Regions from separate parts of the Kribbella aluminosa genome, predicted to be linked through region 1. Evidence: riboswitches for the same ligand, from Rfam matches in the RefSeq annotation. Region 1 holds a riboswitch; the other holds the start of a gene.
The links. Region 1 has a riboswitch for glycine ahead of gcvP (aminomethyl-transferring glycine dehydrogenase). Riboswitches for the same ligand answer to the same signal wherever they lie in the genome.
Positions count from the first base shown of each region.

Region 1 (7,113 bases):
GCAGACCGTGATCGTGAGCGGCGTGTTGCCCCAGTACCAGTGGCCGAGCAGATCGGTGCCCTGGGCAAGCGGCGGCTCGGGCACCCACTCCTGCGTGACCGGCGGCTCGTACTTCGCCAGGATCCGGATCAGGTCCGGCGCCAGCGACGCCACCCGGCCGTACGTCGCGTTGCCGAGCGTGACCGCACCGATCCGGCGGACCCGGTCCACGAACAGCCCGGCGAGGAATCCCGGCATCGACCCGGTGTGCCCGATCAGCAGCCGCGGATCGTCCGCGATCAGCCGCAGCCCGAGGCCGTACGACGCGGTCAGCCCCTCGCGCGGATCGGCCGCGACCGGCGTCGCCATCTCCTCGACCGTGTCCCGGCTGAGGATCTCGTGCACCGGGTCGATCCAGAACGCCGCGTACCGGGCCAGGTCCTCGAGCGTGCTCCACAACTGCCCCGCCGGCGCCATCGCGCCCGAGTCGTACACCGGCTCCGGGTCCAGCTGCCCGCTGAACGGGTGCACCGAGAACCCCTGCGCCGCCGGCGCCTCCGGGAAGTACGTCGTACGCCGCATCTCCAACGGCCCGAGAATCCGCTCCTGGACCAGGTCCCGCCAGGCAGTACCGCGCAGCCGCGCGACGATCTCGCCGAGCAGCCCGTACCCGAGGTTCGAGTAGTGGTGCCGCCGATCCGCCGGCCCGACCGCCTGCGCGTCGTTCATCGCCGCGGTCAGCTCGTCGAACGACACCCCCGGATTCCGCTCCCACCAGGGCCCCTCGGGCTCCGCGTTCATCCCGCCGCTGTGCGCGAGCAGGTGCCGGATCGCCAGGTCCCCGAACGCGACGCCCGGCAGATGCTTGCCGACAGCATCGTTCAGCGACAGCAACCCGTCGTCCCGGCACTGCATCACCAGCACCGCCGTCAACGTCTTGGTGATCGACCCGATCCGGTACTGCACATCCGCCCCCGGCAACCCACCATCCACCGTGGCAAACAGCCCACGCGCCCCGGTCCACACCAGGTCGCCGCCCCGAACCACCCCGGCATTCACCGACGGCAACTTGCTGTCCCCCTGCGCCGCCGCGACCTCGGCGAACAGAGCAGCAGCAGTATCAGGACGTACGGAAGTCACTCGACGGCCTCCAGAGCAGCAGGTGGACAAGTTCCAGACATATTAGTGTCCTGCTTCCGAGGTCGGGCCATCAGTTCGCTGGAGGCGGTACCCCAGTGAGGCAATCGCGGTGGTCCGGGAGTGTTGTAGGCCTCCCCAACCCAGTTTGGGGAGCTTTACGCTTTGAGAACCCACCAGCCGTATCGCGTCGCGAAAAGCGGTTGGTGGGTTCTCAAAGATGCCCGGGGCGGCAGGAACGTGGACTGGTCCGGCCCCGACCAGCAGGCGGCCGCCGTCGCGCTGGACGTCCCCGTCGGCACGGTCAGGCCTCGCGATCGGCCTACCGGATCTGCGCGGCGAGACGGCTCAACCACAGGTGTCCGGACCGGCCGCGGGAGTCCGGCTGCCTTACTGGACAAACCACTTCCCGCTTGCCTTTACTCGAAGGCCTCCGGGGATGGGCAGGAGCAGATCAGGTTGCGGTCGCCGTAGGCGCCGTCGATGCGGCGGACCGGTGGCCAGTACTTCGAGGTGCGGTCCACCGAGCGCGGGAACGCGGCCTCCTCGCGCGTGTAGGCGTGGTCCCACTTGTCGTTGATCACCGACTCGGCGGTGTGCGGGGCGTTCACCAGCGGGTTGTCGGTCGCGGGCCACTCGCCGGCGACGACCCGGTCGATCTCGTGGCGGATCGCGATCATCGCGTCGCAGAAACGGTCGAGTTCCCCCAGATCTTCGGATTCCGTCGGCTCCACCATCAGCGTGCCGGCCACCGGGAACGACATCGTCGGTGCGTGGAAACCGTAGTCGATCAGCCGCTTCGCGACGTCGTCGACGGTGATGCCGGTCTCCTTGGTCATCGGGCGCAGGTCCAGGATGCACTCGTGCGCGACCAGGCCGTTCTCTCCGGTGTAGAGCACCGGGAACGCGCCCTCGAGCCGCTTGGCCACGTAGTTCGCGGTCAGTACGGCGGCCTTGGTCGCGTTGGTCAGACCGGAAGCGCCCATCATCCGGATGTACGCCCACGAGATCGCGAGCACGCCCGCGGAGCCGAACGGCGCCGCGCTGATCGGGCCGACGCCGGACTCCGGGCCGGCCTGGTCGAGCAGCGGGTGGTTCGGCAGGTACGGCGCCAGGTGCGCCGCGACCGCGACCGGGCCGACGCCCGGACCGCCGCCGCCGTGCGGGATGCAGAACGTCTTGTGCAGGTTCAGGTGGCTGACGTCGCCGCCGAACTCCCCCGGCTTCGCGAGCCCGAGCAGGGCGTTCAGGTTCGCGCCGTCGACGTACACCTGGCCGCCGTGGTCGTGGACGACCTGGCAGACCTCGCGCACGCTCTCCTCGTACACGCCGTGCGTCGACGGGTACGTGATCATGATCGCCGCAAGCCGCGAAGCGTGCTCGGCGGCCTTCGCGCGCAGGTCGTCGAGGTTGATCGTGCCGTCGTCGTTGCCCTTGACAACGACGACCTTCATCCCGGCCATCACCGCGGACGCGGCGTTGGTGCCGTGCGCCGACGCCGGGATCAGGCACACGTTGCGTTCCAGGTCGCCCTGAGCGCGGTGGTACCCGCGGATCGCGAGCAGACCGGCCAGCTCACCCTGCGAGCCCGCGTTCGGCTGGATCGAGACCTTCGCGTACCCGGTCACCTCGGCCAGCCAGCGCTCCAGCTGCCCGATCAGCGTCACGTACCCGGCCGCGTCCTCGACCGGCGCGAACGGGTGCAGGTCCGCGAACTCCGGCCAGGTGACCGGCTCCATCTCGGTGGTCGCGTTGAGCTTCATCGTGCAGGACCCGAGCGGGATCATCCCGCGGTCCAGCGCGTAGTCGTAGTCGGACAGCTTGCGCAGGTACCGCAGCATCGCCGTCTCGGACCGGTGCGTGTTGAAGACCGGATGCGTCAGGTACTCCGTCGTCCGCGGCACCGCGATCGCGGCCGCGCCGAGCGTGTCGTCGTACTGCACACCGAAGGACTGGCAGACCCGGGTGAGCGTGGCGACGTCGGTCTTCTCGTCGCAGGAGATGCCGACGTGGTCCGCGTCGACGAGCCGCAGCCAGATCCCGTTCTGCCGGGCGGCGTCCACCACATCGGCGGCCTGACCGGGCACGCGGGCGAGCACGGTGTCGAAGAACTCGTCGTGCACGACCTCGACCCCGGCGGTGCGCAGCGAGGCGGCGAGTTTGCCGGCGTAGTCGTGGACCCGCTCGGCGATCGCGCGCAGCCCCTCCGGCCCGTGGTAGACGGCGTACATCGACGCGACGACCGCGAGCAGGACCTGCGCGGTACAGATGTTCGACGTCGCCTTCTCGCGGCGGATGTGCTGCTCCCGCGTCTGCAGCGCCAGCCGGTACGCCGGGGAGCCGTCGGCATCGACGGACACGCCGACCAGGCGACCGGGCAGCGACCGCTCGAGACCGGACCGTACGGACATGAAGCCGGCGTGCGGGCCGCCGTAGAACAGCGGTACGCCGAAGCGCTGCGAGGAACCGATGACGATGTCGGCGCCGGCCTCACCCGGCGCCTCCAGCACCGTCAGCGCGAGCAGGTCGGAGGCGACGGCGACCAGGGTGCCGCGCTCGTGCGCGGACTCGACGAGCGGCTTCAGGTCGCGGACCAGACCGTTCGAGCCCGGATACTGCACCAGGAAGCCGAAGAAGTCGCCCTCGGGCAGGCCGTCGGTGGTGTCCGCGACGACGACCTCGATCCCGAGCGCCTCGGCCCGGGTCTTCACCACGGCGATCGTCTGGGCGAAGGTGTCGGCGTCTACCAGGAACCGGTCGGAGGCACTCTTCTTGTTGGAGCGGTGGGCGAGCGTCATCGCCTCGGCGGCCGCGGTGCCCTCGTCGAGCAGCGACGCGTTCGCGGTCGGCAGCCCGGTCAGGTCGGAGACCACGGTCTGGAAGTTCAGCAGGGCTTCGAGCCGGCCCTGGGAGATCTCCGGCTGGTACGGCGTGTAGGCGGTGTACCAGGCCGGGTTCTCGACCAGGCGGCGGACGATCACCGACGGCGTGAACGTGCCGTAGTACCCCTGGCCGATCATCGAGGTGGCGATCGTGTTCCGGCCGGCCAGCTGGCGGAGCTCGGTCAGCGCGTCCACCTCGGACGCGGGCTCCGGCAGCCGCATCGCCTCGGTCGAGCGGATCGACGCCGGGACGGCGGCGTCCACGAGCGCGTCGACGTCGTCGTACCCGAGGAGGTTGACCATCCGGGTGATCTCGTCCGGACGCGGACCGATGTGCCGGTCGGCGAACGTCGCCGAAAGTCGAGGGGTGTCGTTCACTAGAGGCTCCGATGCTGATGTCGCTGCCGGTGGCCTCCCCCTCTGTCACGCCGTGCCGATTTCAGCAACGTGCGCTTCAGAGTCGCCTGTGACACTCGGTCCGTGGGCCTGAGAGGTTCCGGGGAGGAATTGCCCCTTCGGCGCCCGCTGACGCGGGTCTCTCCCGAGTGCTGTGAACGGCTGAGTCGAGGCTACCAGGAATCCGGGAACAGTTCAGAACAGTTCGGGCAGCAGCCTCCGGGCGACCGGCCGCGCCGCCGCCACCTGCTCGTCGGTCGCCGCCTGCATCGGCCAGCGGACGCGCGTACCGGCGTCCGCCCAGCCACCGACCGCCCAGCCACCGACCGCCGAGCCGCCGACCGCGGCCAGGAACTTGTCCAGCGCCGGGTTCGACAGCCCGGCCTGCTGCAGCGGTACGACGTGGGCCGCGAAGAACTCGGCGATCCGCCGCTCGACGTCGAGATCCTGCGCGGTGGCGACCGCACCGTTCGGGGAGAGCGCTGCCACGTTCGAGTAGCTGCCGTGTGCGCCGAGTAACGACATACTCGCCAGGAAGTGCCCCGGCACGAAGATCGCCAGCCCCGACCGCGTCGCCTCGTCGAACCACGCCTTGTCACCACCGGCCGTCTTCAACCCGATGAGACTCGGCACAGCCTCGGCCAACTGGCACAGCTGCTGTGTCGTGACAGCCGTCTTCGCATGCGGCGGGTTGTACAACACGAGCGGCACGTCCCCCGCCGCCTCGGCGATACGCCGCAGGAAGTCCAGCAGCTCGGTGGGGTTCAGCGGCAACCAGTCCGGGGCTATCACCTGGATCGCTCCGGGCGCGAGTTCCGCGGCCCGCTCCACCCGCGACAGTTGGACCTGGGCCGACGGATGGCTCGCTCCGATCTGGAACGGTTTTCCGGCGGCGGCGAGGATGTGGTTGATCCGGTCGTACTCGCCCTCGGTCAGCGTCTGGAACTCCCCGGCCGTCCCATGGGCGTACAAGCCGGCGACGGAGGTCTCACCCAAAGCCTGAGCCTGAGACTCGAGGCGGTCGAACGAGATCGAGTCGTCGGCGTTCAGCGGTAACAACAAAGTCGCCCACACACCGCGGAGCGAATCAGCAGTGAGTGGGCGCACAGAGAAGAACTATGTCAGCCGGTCATGCGGGCGCGGCGCCGGGCGGCGAGCTCGTCGCCCGCGTGGCCGCCGGAGCCCTCGTCGTCGTGGCCGTCGGCGCGCTCGGTCGGCAGCTCGGACAGCGAGCCCTCGACTTCCCGCCAGACGCCGCCGAGCGCGATCCCGAACACGCCCTGGCCGCCGGCCAGTAGGTCGATGACCTCGTCGGGCGAGCTGCACATGTACACCGACGCGCCGTCGCTCATCAGCGTGATCTGGGTCAGGTCGTCGAAGCCGCGCTTGCTCAGATGCGCGATCGCGGTCCGGATCTGCTGCAGCGAGATCCCGGCGTCCAGCAGCCGCTTGATCACTTTCAGCAACAGGACGTCGCGGAACCCGTACAGCCGTTGCGTCCCGGAGCCGGTCGCCGGGCGGACCGACGGAGAGACCAGCCCGGTCCGGGCCCAGTAGTCGAGCTGCCGGTAGGTGATCCCGGCCGCGGCGCAGGCCGTCGGACCCCGGAACCCGACGTCCTCCGGCATCGGCCGCAGGTCGTCGTCGAACAGCAGACCCTGGACGCCGGCAGTCTCAGCTGCCGCGGCGTGCGCGTCGGAAGCCGACTGCGTCAGATCCGTGTCCCCGGTGCGTGTCACGCCTGAGCCTCCCTGGATACCGACTGGAACGAGCCATCTCCGTGGAGTGACAGCACCCCACGACTCCTTCACGGTAAGCCGCCGCCCGAACCGGGTCAACGACAACCGCACCGAGCCGGGAGCGTGTCGCGACCGCCGTACGAATCGTTACCTAGTGTCTCTTGTCCGGCGGAGCGGGCGCTCAGCTCTTGTCGAAGTCCTCCGGGGTGACCTGATCCAGGAACTCCCGGAACCGCTCGACCTCCTCTTCCTCCTGCACCTCGTCGGTGCCGTTCGCCTCACTCTCCGGAACCGGGATGCCGGCCTCCGCGAGGATCTCCTCGGTGCAGAACACCGGCGTACCGGTCCGCAGCGCGATCGCGATCGAGTCCGACGGCCGCGCCGAGATCTCGGTCTGGTCGTCGAACACGAGAATCGCCTCGAAGATCCCGTCGGTCAGGTTCACGATCCGGACCTGGCTGAGGGTGTGCCCGAGGACCCGGATGGTCTCCGCGAACAGGTCGTGGGTCAGTGGCCGGGGCGGCTCCATGCCCTGCTGGGCGAAAGCGATCGCACTCGCCTCGGCCGCGCCGATCCAGATCGGCAGGTACCGCTCACCTCCGACCTCCCGGAGCAGCACGATCGGCTGACTCGAGGGCATCTCCACCCGGACTCCGACCACATCGACTTCGCGCACTACTCCAGCCTACTCCGAGCCGAAGCCCCAGGCAGGCCCGCGGGTTCGGCCTGTGGACGAGCTACGGACGAGCTACGGACGGGGCAGGCGGGAACGGACCAGCGCAGTGTGCAGACGCACAGTAAGCGCAGCCAGCTCGGCGGTCTGTTCGGTACGGCGCGGGCCGGTGACCTGTTCGATCAGGCCGACCTCGCGGTCCGCCGCGGTCCGGAACGCCCGCAGGTGCCGCGGCTCCAGGCCGTACGCCGCCAGCTCGGCCGCGACCTTCGCGATCACGATCGCGTCGCCGCCGTAGTGGTTGCCG
Region 1 is NZ_JAGINT010000002.1:4,256,969-4,264,081, reverse strand. It holds gene JOF29_RS41350 (serine hydrolase domain-containing protein) at 1-1,119, opposite strand, end outside; gene gcvP (aminomethyl-transferring glycine dehydrogenase) at 1,536-4,376, opposite strand; glycine riboswitch at 4,463-4,552, opposite strand; gene JOF29_RS41340 (dihydrodipicolinate synthase family protein) at 4,590-5,468, opposite strand; gene JOF29_RS41335 (MerR family transcriptional regulator) at 5,516-6,133, opposite strand; gene JOF29_RS41330 (bifunctional nuclease family protein) at 6,315-6,809, opposite strand; gene ftsR (transcriptional regulator FtsR) at 6,882-7,113, opposite strand, start outside.

Region 2 (7,113 bases), on a different contig from region 1:
CGGCGGCCGGGTGGGCGACGGGGGCCTGATCGACCCCAGGCATCGGATGGACGAGCGAGCCGACCTGCAGCGTTTGTCCAGCCACCAAAGGCGAAGGACCGAGGCCGGAGAGCAAGTCAGTGGAGCGGGAGCCCAGGACGGGAGGAACGTCGAGGCCGCCGCGGACGGCGACGTACGTGCGCAGGCCGCTGGCGGGTGGGCCCAGGCGGAGGAGTTCGCCGGACCTCAGCAGGGCAGGGGCGTTCAGGGGTACGCCGGTGCACGGGGCGCCGGTGATCGCCAGCAGGAGGTCTGTGTCGGCGTGGATGGTGAGGCCGCCGTACGTGACCTCGATCGCGGCCGCGCCCTCGTGGTTGCCGACCAGCCGGTTCGCGAGCTCGTAGGCGGCCCGGTCGCAGGCGCCCGATGCCGGGACCCCGAGGGCGGCCTGACCGGCCCGTCCGCGGTCCTGGATTGTTGCCAACGGCCCCGTTGTCAGAACGGTCAGGCTGCTCATCCACGACCCGCGTCGACGAACCGGACCCGGCGGCCGGGGTGGAGCAGCGCGGCAGGCTCACGCGACGCGTCGAACGTCCGCACCGACGTACGGCCGATCAGCTGCCAGCCGCCGGGGGACTCGCGCGGATACACGCCACTGAATTCCCCGGCCAGCCCGACCGCGCCGGCCGGGACCTTGGTCCGCGGCGAGGTCCGGCGCGGGATGTTCCAGTCGCCGTCGGACGTCAGATAGCCGAAGCCGGGCGCGAAACCGGAGAAGGCAACGGTCCACGAAGCGGAGGTATGGCGAGCGACCACGTCGTCCCGCGTACAGCCGAGAAGAACAGCGACGTCGTCCAGGTCCGCCCCGTCGTACACGACCGGGATCTCGATCAGCTCGCCGCTGGTACGGCGATCCCGAGCGGGAACCAGCTCCCGCAGGCTGCGGGACAAGCCGGCGAGGTCACCCCGAGTGGTGACGAGAATCGTCCGCGCCGCCGGGACGATGTCCACAACCTCCGGCGGCGGGTCCGCGGCGAGCGCCGCGTAGTACCCGAGCACCTGGTCGAGGTCGTCGAGCTCCACCAGCAGTGCCCGGTCACCCGACGGAAGGATCCGCATCACCCGGTGAACGGGCGTACGTCGACGCCCGCTCCCTCCAGTGCGCCACGCACCCGCCGTGCGATCTCCACAGCACCAGGAGTGTCGCCGTGCACGCAGATCGAGGCCGCCTGCACGACGAGCGAACCACCGTCGACGTCACGAATCGCCCGACCGGTCGCCATCGCCGTACACCGCGCGGCGATCTCGTCCGCGTCGTGCAGCACCGACCCAGGCAAACGCCGCGACACCAACGTGCCCGTCGCCGTGTATGCGCGGTCCGCGAAAGCTTCGTGTACGACGGTCAGCCCGGCCTCGGAAGCGAGCCGCAGCCACTCCGAGCCCGGCAGGCCGAGCACCGGAAGCGTCTTGTCGTACTCCGCGACCGCGGCGACCACGGCACCCGCCTGCCCCACGTGATGGCCGATCGTGTTGTACAGCGCCCCGTGCGGCTTCACGTACCGGACCCGGTCGCCCGCGATCCGCGCGAACGCGTCCAGCGCGCCGAGCTGGTAGACGACCTCGTCGCGCAGCGCGTCCGGCTCGATGTCGACGTACCGCCGCCCGAATCCGGCCTTGTCGGCGTACCCGACGTGCGCGCCGATCGCGACGCCGCGCTCGACCGCCTCGGCCGTCACCCGGCGCATGATCGACGGGTCACCGGCGTGGAAGCCGCAGGCGATGTTCGCACTCGTCACGACGTCGAGCAGTGCCGAGTCGTCACCCATCGACCAGGAACCGAAGCCCTCACCCAGGTCCGCGTTGAGGTCCATGAGCCCGAGCGTAGAGATTGTTGAACAATCCTGCAAGAGCCTTGTTCCACTTTTACCGGCCACCTGGGATGATGCAGAGATGACTGAGACCGGCCGCCAGACGTGGCTGCGGACCGTCGCCGCCGACGTCGCGCGGCTGGACCGGAGCAGCTCGGCGGAGCGCGCTGCCGACATCCTGCGCCGCAGTATCACCGAGGGCGCATTGCCGCCCGGCGCGCAGCTGTCCGAGGTCGAGCTGACCGAGGTCCTGGAGGTGAGCCGGAACACGCTCCGCGAGGCGTTCCGGCTGCTCACCCATGAAGGACTGCTGATCTACAAGCTGCACCGCGGCGTGTTCGTCCCGGAGCTCGACGAGCAGGACGTCATCGACCTGTACCGGCTGCGCCGCGTCCTCGAGGTGGACGTCGTCCGCGGGCTGTCCGGGCGTGACCCGGAGCTGCCCGCGAGCCGGCTGGAGCCGCTGCACGACGACGTCGAGGTGGCCAAGGCGGCCGCCCGCGCGGACCGCTGGCCGGCCGTCGGTACGGCGAACATGCGCTTCCACCAGCACCTGATCGGCCTGGCCGACAGCTCGCGGATGGACGCGATGACCGGCCGGCTGCTCGCCGAACTGCGGCTGCTGTTCCACGTCATCGCGGCTCCCCGTGAGCTGCACGAGCCGTACATCGCGCGGAACCGCGGCCTGCTCGAACTGCTCGAGGCCCGCAAGTACGACGAGGCCGCGGCGGACCTGCATCAGTACCTGCTCGACTCCGAAGAAGGCATCCTGGCCGCCTTCCGGGATAAGGGCTTGCAAACCGCGCCGGGAACCTGAGTTGATGAGCAGAAACGTCAGCAGCAAAGGGGAGCACAGGTCATGACCGATGACGACCGGATCGACCAGACGCCGAAGTCCTACCGGCCGATCGACGCCAAGGGATTCCGGGAGTTCGTCTCTCGCGGCTGGGGGCCGGTCGACCGGTCGGTGGCGGTGCCGGAGGGGCTTGCCGAGGCTGCCGCGGCGCACCGGCGGAAGCTTGCCGCCGCGCTGCCGGGCCGCCGGATCGCGCTCGGCGCGGGCCGGGCGCCGGTCCGGTCGAACGACACCGACTACCAGTTCCGCGCGGACAGCGACTTCGTCTGGCTGACCGGCTGCCAGGCCGAGGGCGCCGTCCTCGTCATCTCCGGCGACGGCGACGCGACGCTCTACCTGCGCGAGACCGCCGGCCCGGGCGAGGCGGACTTCTTCGCGAACGCGCGCGACGGTGAGCTGTGGATCGGCCCGGTGCCGGGCCTGAAGGACTGGTCGGACGCGCTGCAGATCGCCTGCCGCCCGATCGACGAACTGCCGGCCGCGGTCCGCGGCGCGGTGCCGTTCATGCTGTCGGTGCCGGGTGTCGAGCCGATGCTGGACGCCCTGGTCCGGACCTCGCCGACCGACGGCAACGCGCTGCGGCAGAGCATCGCCGAGCTGCGCCGGATCAAGGACGACTGGGAGCTCGACCAGCTCCGCGAGGCGGTCGCGGCCAGCGTGCTCGCGTTCGGCGACGTCGCGAGCGAGCTGCCGGAGGCGATCCGGGGCGGCGGCGAGCGCTGGCTGCAGGGCACCTTCGACCGGCGGGCGCGGACCGCGGGCAACGGTGTCGGCTACGCGTCGATCGTTGCTGCTGGCAACCATGCGCCGGTGCTGCACTGGGTCCGCAACGACGGCCCGGTGAACGAGGGCGACGTGATCCTGCTGGACGCCGGCGTCGAGACCCGCACGCTCTACACCGCCGATGTGACCCGGACGTTCCCGGCCACCGGCGAGTACACCGCGGCGCAGCGGCAGGTGCACGACCTGGTCCACAAGGCCCAGCTCGCGTCGCTGGACGCCGTCAAGGTCGGGGCGCCGTACCGCGCCTTCCAGCACGAGGCGTTGCGCGTGCTGGCCGAGGGCCTGCGGGACTGGGGTCTGCTGGACGCGTCGATCGACGAGCTGCTCGGCCCGGACGGGCAGCAGCACCGCCGGTACATCGTCTGTGGCACCGGCCACTACATCGGCCTCGACGTACATGACTGCGACGCGTCCCGGCCGGAGGCGTACTTCGCCGGCACGATCGAGGCCGGGATGGCGCTTGCGGTCGAGCCGGGCCTGTACTTCCACCCGAACGACGAGACCGTGCCGCCGGAGCTGCGCGGGATCGGGATCCGGATCGAGGACAACGTGGTGGTGCACGAGGCCCGGCTCGAGATCCTCACCGAGGACCTGCCGATCACCACCGACGGGCTGGAGCAGTGGACCCGCTCGCACCTCGGGAGGTAATCAAGATTACCGATCACGAACGGTAACGTTCGCCGCCGCTCGACGATGTAGAGGGCGGGGAGGGCTGAACTCGGCCCGGCGCGTGGCAGTGGGGGGGCCGCGGTCCACGCGCCCGGCCGAGTCGGCCTCGACCGGGCCAGGGGGACCCGGCGGCCCCGACGTACGGGGAGTTACGACCATGAACCTACGAGTGCGCGTGGTGCACTGCGGAAGCCGGCGCTGGTACGCCGACATCGACGACGCCGACGATCCGCAACCGGACGATCCGTTCTGGTTCGTCGACAACTGCCGGACCCAGCCGCAGGCACTGGAGACCGCCTGCTCCGAGCTCAGGCTGATGTCGGGCCGGCTGGTGCGAGGCGATCGGCTCGACCGGGTGCTCGAAGTGACCGGCGTCCCGGTCTGACCGGCCACCCGGCCGGTGGTACGGCGGCGCAGGCGCTGCCGCGCTCCAGCACGTCCCGCGCGATCAGGTAGTCGTCGATCGCGGTCTGCATGCACGGGCTCTTGGCCCACTGCGGGCTCGCACCCCGAACATGGCTTGAGGGGGTTGTTAGGGTCGGCGGTGATGAGTACCAAACATGCACAGTGGTTCCGGGTGGTGGCGATCGCCGAGGCGATCTCGTGGACCGGGTTGCTGATCGGAATGCTGTTCAAGTACGTGCTGTCCGACAACGAGCTCGGGGTGAGGATCTTCGGCCCGATCCACGGCGGCGTCTTCGTCGCGTACGTCGTCACCGTGCTCGCTGTTCGCGGCCCACTGCGCTGGTCCTGGCCGGTCACACTGGCGGCGCTGGCGGCCAGTGTTCCGCCGCTGTTCACCTGGTTCTTCGAGATCTGGGCGGTCCGCACGGGCCGGATTGACGGCGCCGGGCAGACCGCCGTACCGTCCACAGCGTCAGCAAATTCAACAGCTGCATGAACCCGTGCGGGAGAGACCCGGCCAGAGCTGATTTCTGGTACCGGGCGCCGTAGGAGCAACTCTCCCCAAGAATCTCTCAGGCACCTTCACCGCGCGGGCGAGGCACCTCTGGAGAACGTCGGGTTCAACAGAGCGGGGAGGACACCAAACGGTCAACGGCGACCGGAAGGAACCTCCGCACGATGGCGATCAGTGTCTTCGATCTGTTCAGTATCGGGATCGGCCCGTCGAGCTCCCACACCGTGGGACCGATGCGCGCCGCCCGCACCTTCGCGCTCGGCCTCGCCGACGACGGCCTGCTGGCCGCGACGACGACTGTCGAGGCCCAGCTGTTCGGATCGCTCGGGGCCACCGGCCACGGGCACGGCAGCAACAAGGCGGTCGTCCTCGGGCTCGAGGGCGAGGACCCCGAGTCGATCGTGACGCACTCCGTCGACGCCCGGGTCGAGACGATCCGCGAGCGTGGCCGGCTGCTGCTCGCGGGCGTCCGGGAGATCGCGTTCGACGAGCGCCACGACCTCGTGATGCACCGTCGCAAGACGCTCCCGTACCACCCGAACGGGATGATCTTCGTCGCCCGTGACGACCAGGGCGCAGTACTGCGGGAACGCACGTACTACTCGGTCGGCGGCGGCTTCGTGGTCGACGAGAACGCCGCCGCGGGCGACCGGATCGTCCTCGACACCACCCCGCTGAAGTACCCGTTCAGCACCGGCGCCGAGCTGCTCGACCGGTGCCGGGAGTCGCAGTTGCCGGTCAGCGAGGTGATGCTCGCGAACGAGCTGGCCTGGCGGACCGAGGACGAGATCCGCGACGGCCTGCTGCGGATCTGGCAGGTGATGCAGGACTGCGTCCGCGAGGGCTGCGAGACCGAGGGCATCCTGCCCGGCGGCCTGAAGGTGCCGCGCCGCGCGCACTCCCTGCACCGGAAGCTCAGCCAGGACCCGTGGTCGGTCGACCCGCTCAAGGTGATGGACTGGGTGAACCTGTTCGCGCTCGCGGTCAACGAGCAGAACGCGTCCGGCGGCCGGATCGTCACCGCGCCGACGAACGGTGCCGCGGGCATCATTCCCGCCGTACTGCACTACTACCGGCGGTTCGTGCCGGGGGCAACCGAGGACGGCGCGGTCCGGTTCCTGCTGACGGCTGGTGCGATCGGCGTGCTCTACAAGGAGAACGCGTCGATCTCCGGCGCCGAGGTCGGCTGCCAGGGCGAGGTCGGGTCCGCCTGCTCGATGGCCGCGGCCGGTCTCTGCGAGGTTCTCGGCGGTACGCCGCAACAGGTCGAGAACGCCGCCGAGATTGGGATGGAGCACAACCTCGGCCTGACCTGCGACCCGGTCGGCGGGCTGGTGCAGATCCCGTGCATCGAGCGGAACGCGATGGCGTCGGTGAAGGCGATCAACGCGGCCCGGATGGCGATGCACGGCGACGGCGTCCACGTGGTCACGCTCGACAAGGTGATCAAGACGATGCGCGAGACCGGCCGGGACATGAAGGTCAAGTACAAGGAGACCTCCCGCGGCGGCCTCGCCGTCAACGTCATCGAGTGCTGATGCCGTGCACGTAGCACCCACACGACTGCCTAGGGATTGGCAGTACCAGGCTGCGCCGCACCGCGCGCGGAATACTGGAGTGCATGGGTGAGCTCGGGAGGACGTTGCATGCCTGGCGGGACCGGGTGACGCCGGCGGACGTCGGGTTGCCGACCGGCGGGAACCGGCGTGCGCCCGGTCTCCGGCGTGAGGAGCTGGCGCTGCTCGCCGGGCTGTCGGTCGACTACGTCGTACGACTGGAGCAGGGTCGCTCGGACTCCCCGTCCGTCCAGGTGCTGACCGCGCTGGCCCGGGCGCTCCGGCTGTCCGATGCCGAGCGCAACCACCTGTTCGTACTGGCCGGCGAGGTGGAGCCGTCGCCCGGGCGGATCTCGACGTACATCCCGCCAGGGGTGCAGCGGATCGTGGACCAGCTGGACGGCGCACCGCTGTGCGTGTGCGACGCGGGCTGGACGATGATCACCTGGAACCCGTTGTTCGCCGCGCTCGCCGGTGACCCGT
Region 2 is NZ_JAGINT010000001.1:278,392-285,504, forward strand. It holds gene JOF29_RS01445 (5-oxoprolinase subunit C family protein) at 1-496, opposite strand, end outside; gene JOF29_RS01450 (5-oxoprolinase subunit B family protein) at 493-1,098, opposite strand; gene JOF29_RS01455 (LamB/YcsF family protein) at 1,098-1,850, opposite strand; gene JOF29_RS01460 (GntR family transcriptional regulator) at 1,930-2,664, shown strand; gene JOF29_RS01465 (aminopeptidase P family protein) at 2,707-4,134, shown strand; gene JOF29_RS01470 (hypothetical protein) at 4,313-4,540, shown strand; gene JOF29_RS01475 (DUF3817 domain-containing protein) at 4,703-5,056, shown strand; glycine riboswitch at 5,054-5,158, shown strand; gene JOF29_RS01480 (L-serine ammonia-lyase) at 5,239-6,612, shown strand; gene JOF29_RS01485 (helix-turn-helix transcriptional regulator) at 6,696-7,113, shown strand, end outside.
Region 2: it holds a riboswitch for glycine, as region 1 does, so the genes downstream of both, JOF29_RS01480 (L-serine ammonia-lyase) here and gcvP (aminomethyl-transferring glycine dehydrogenase) in region 1, are expected to answer to the same signal.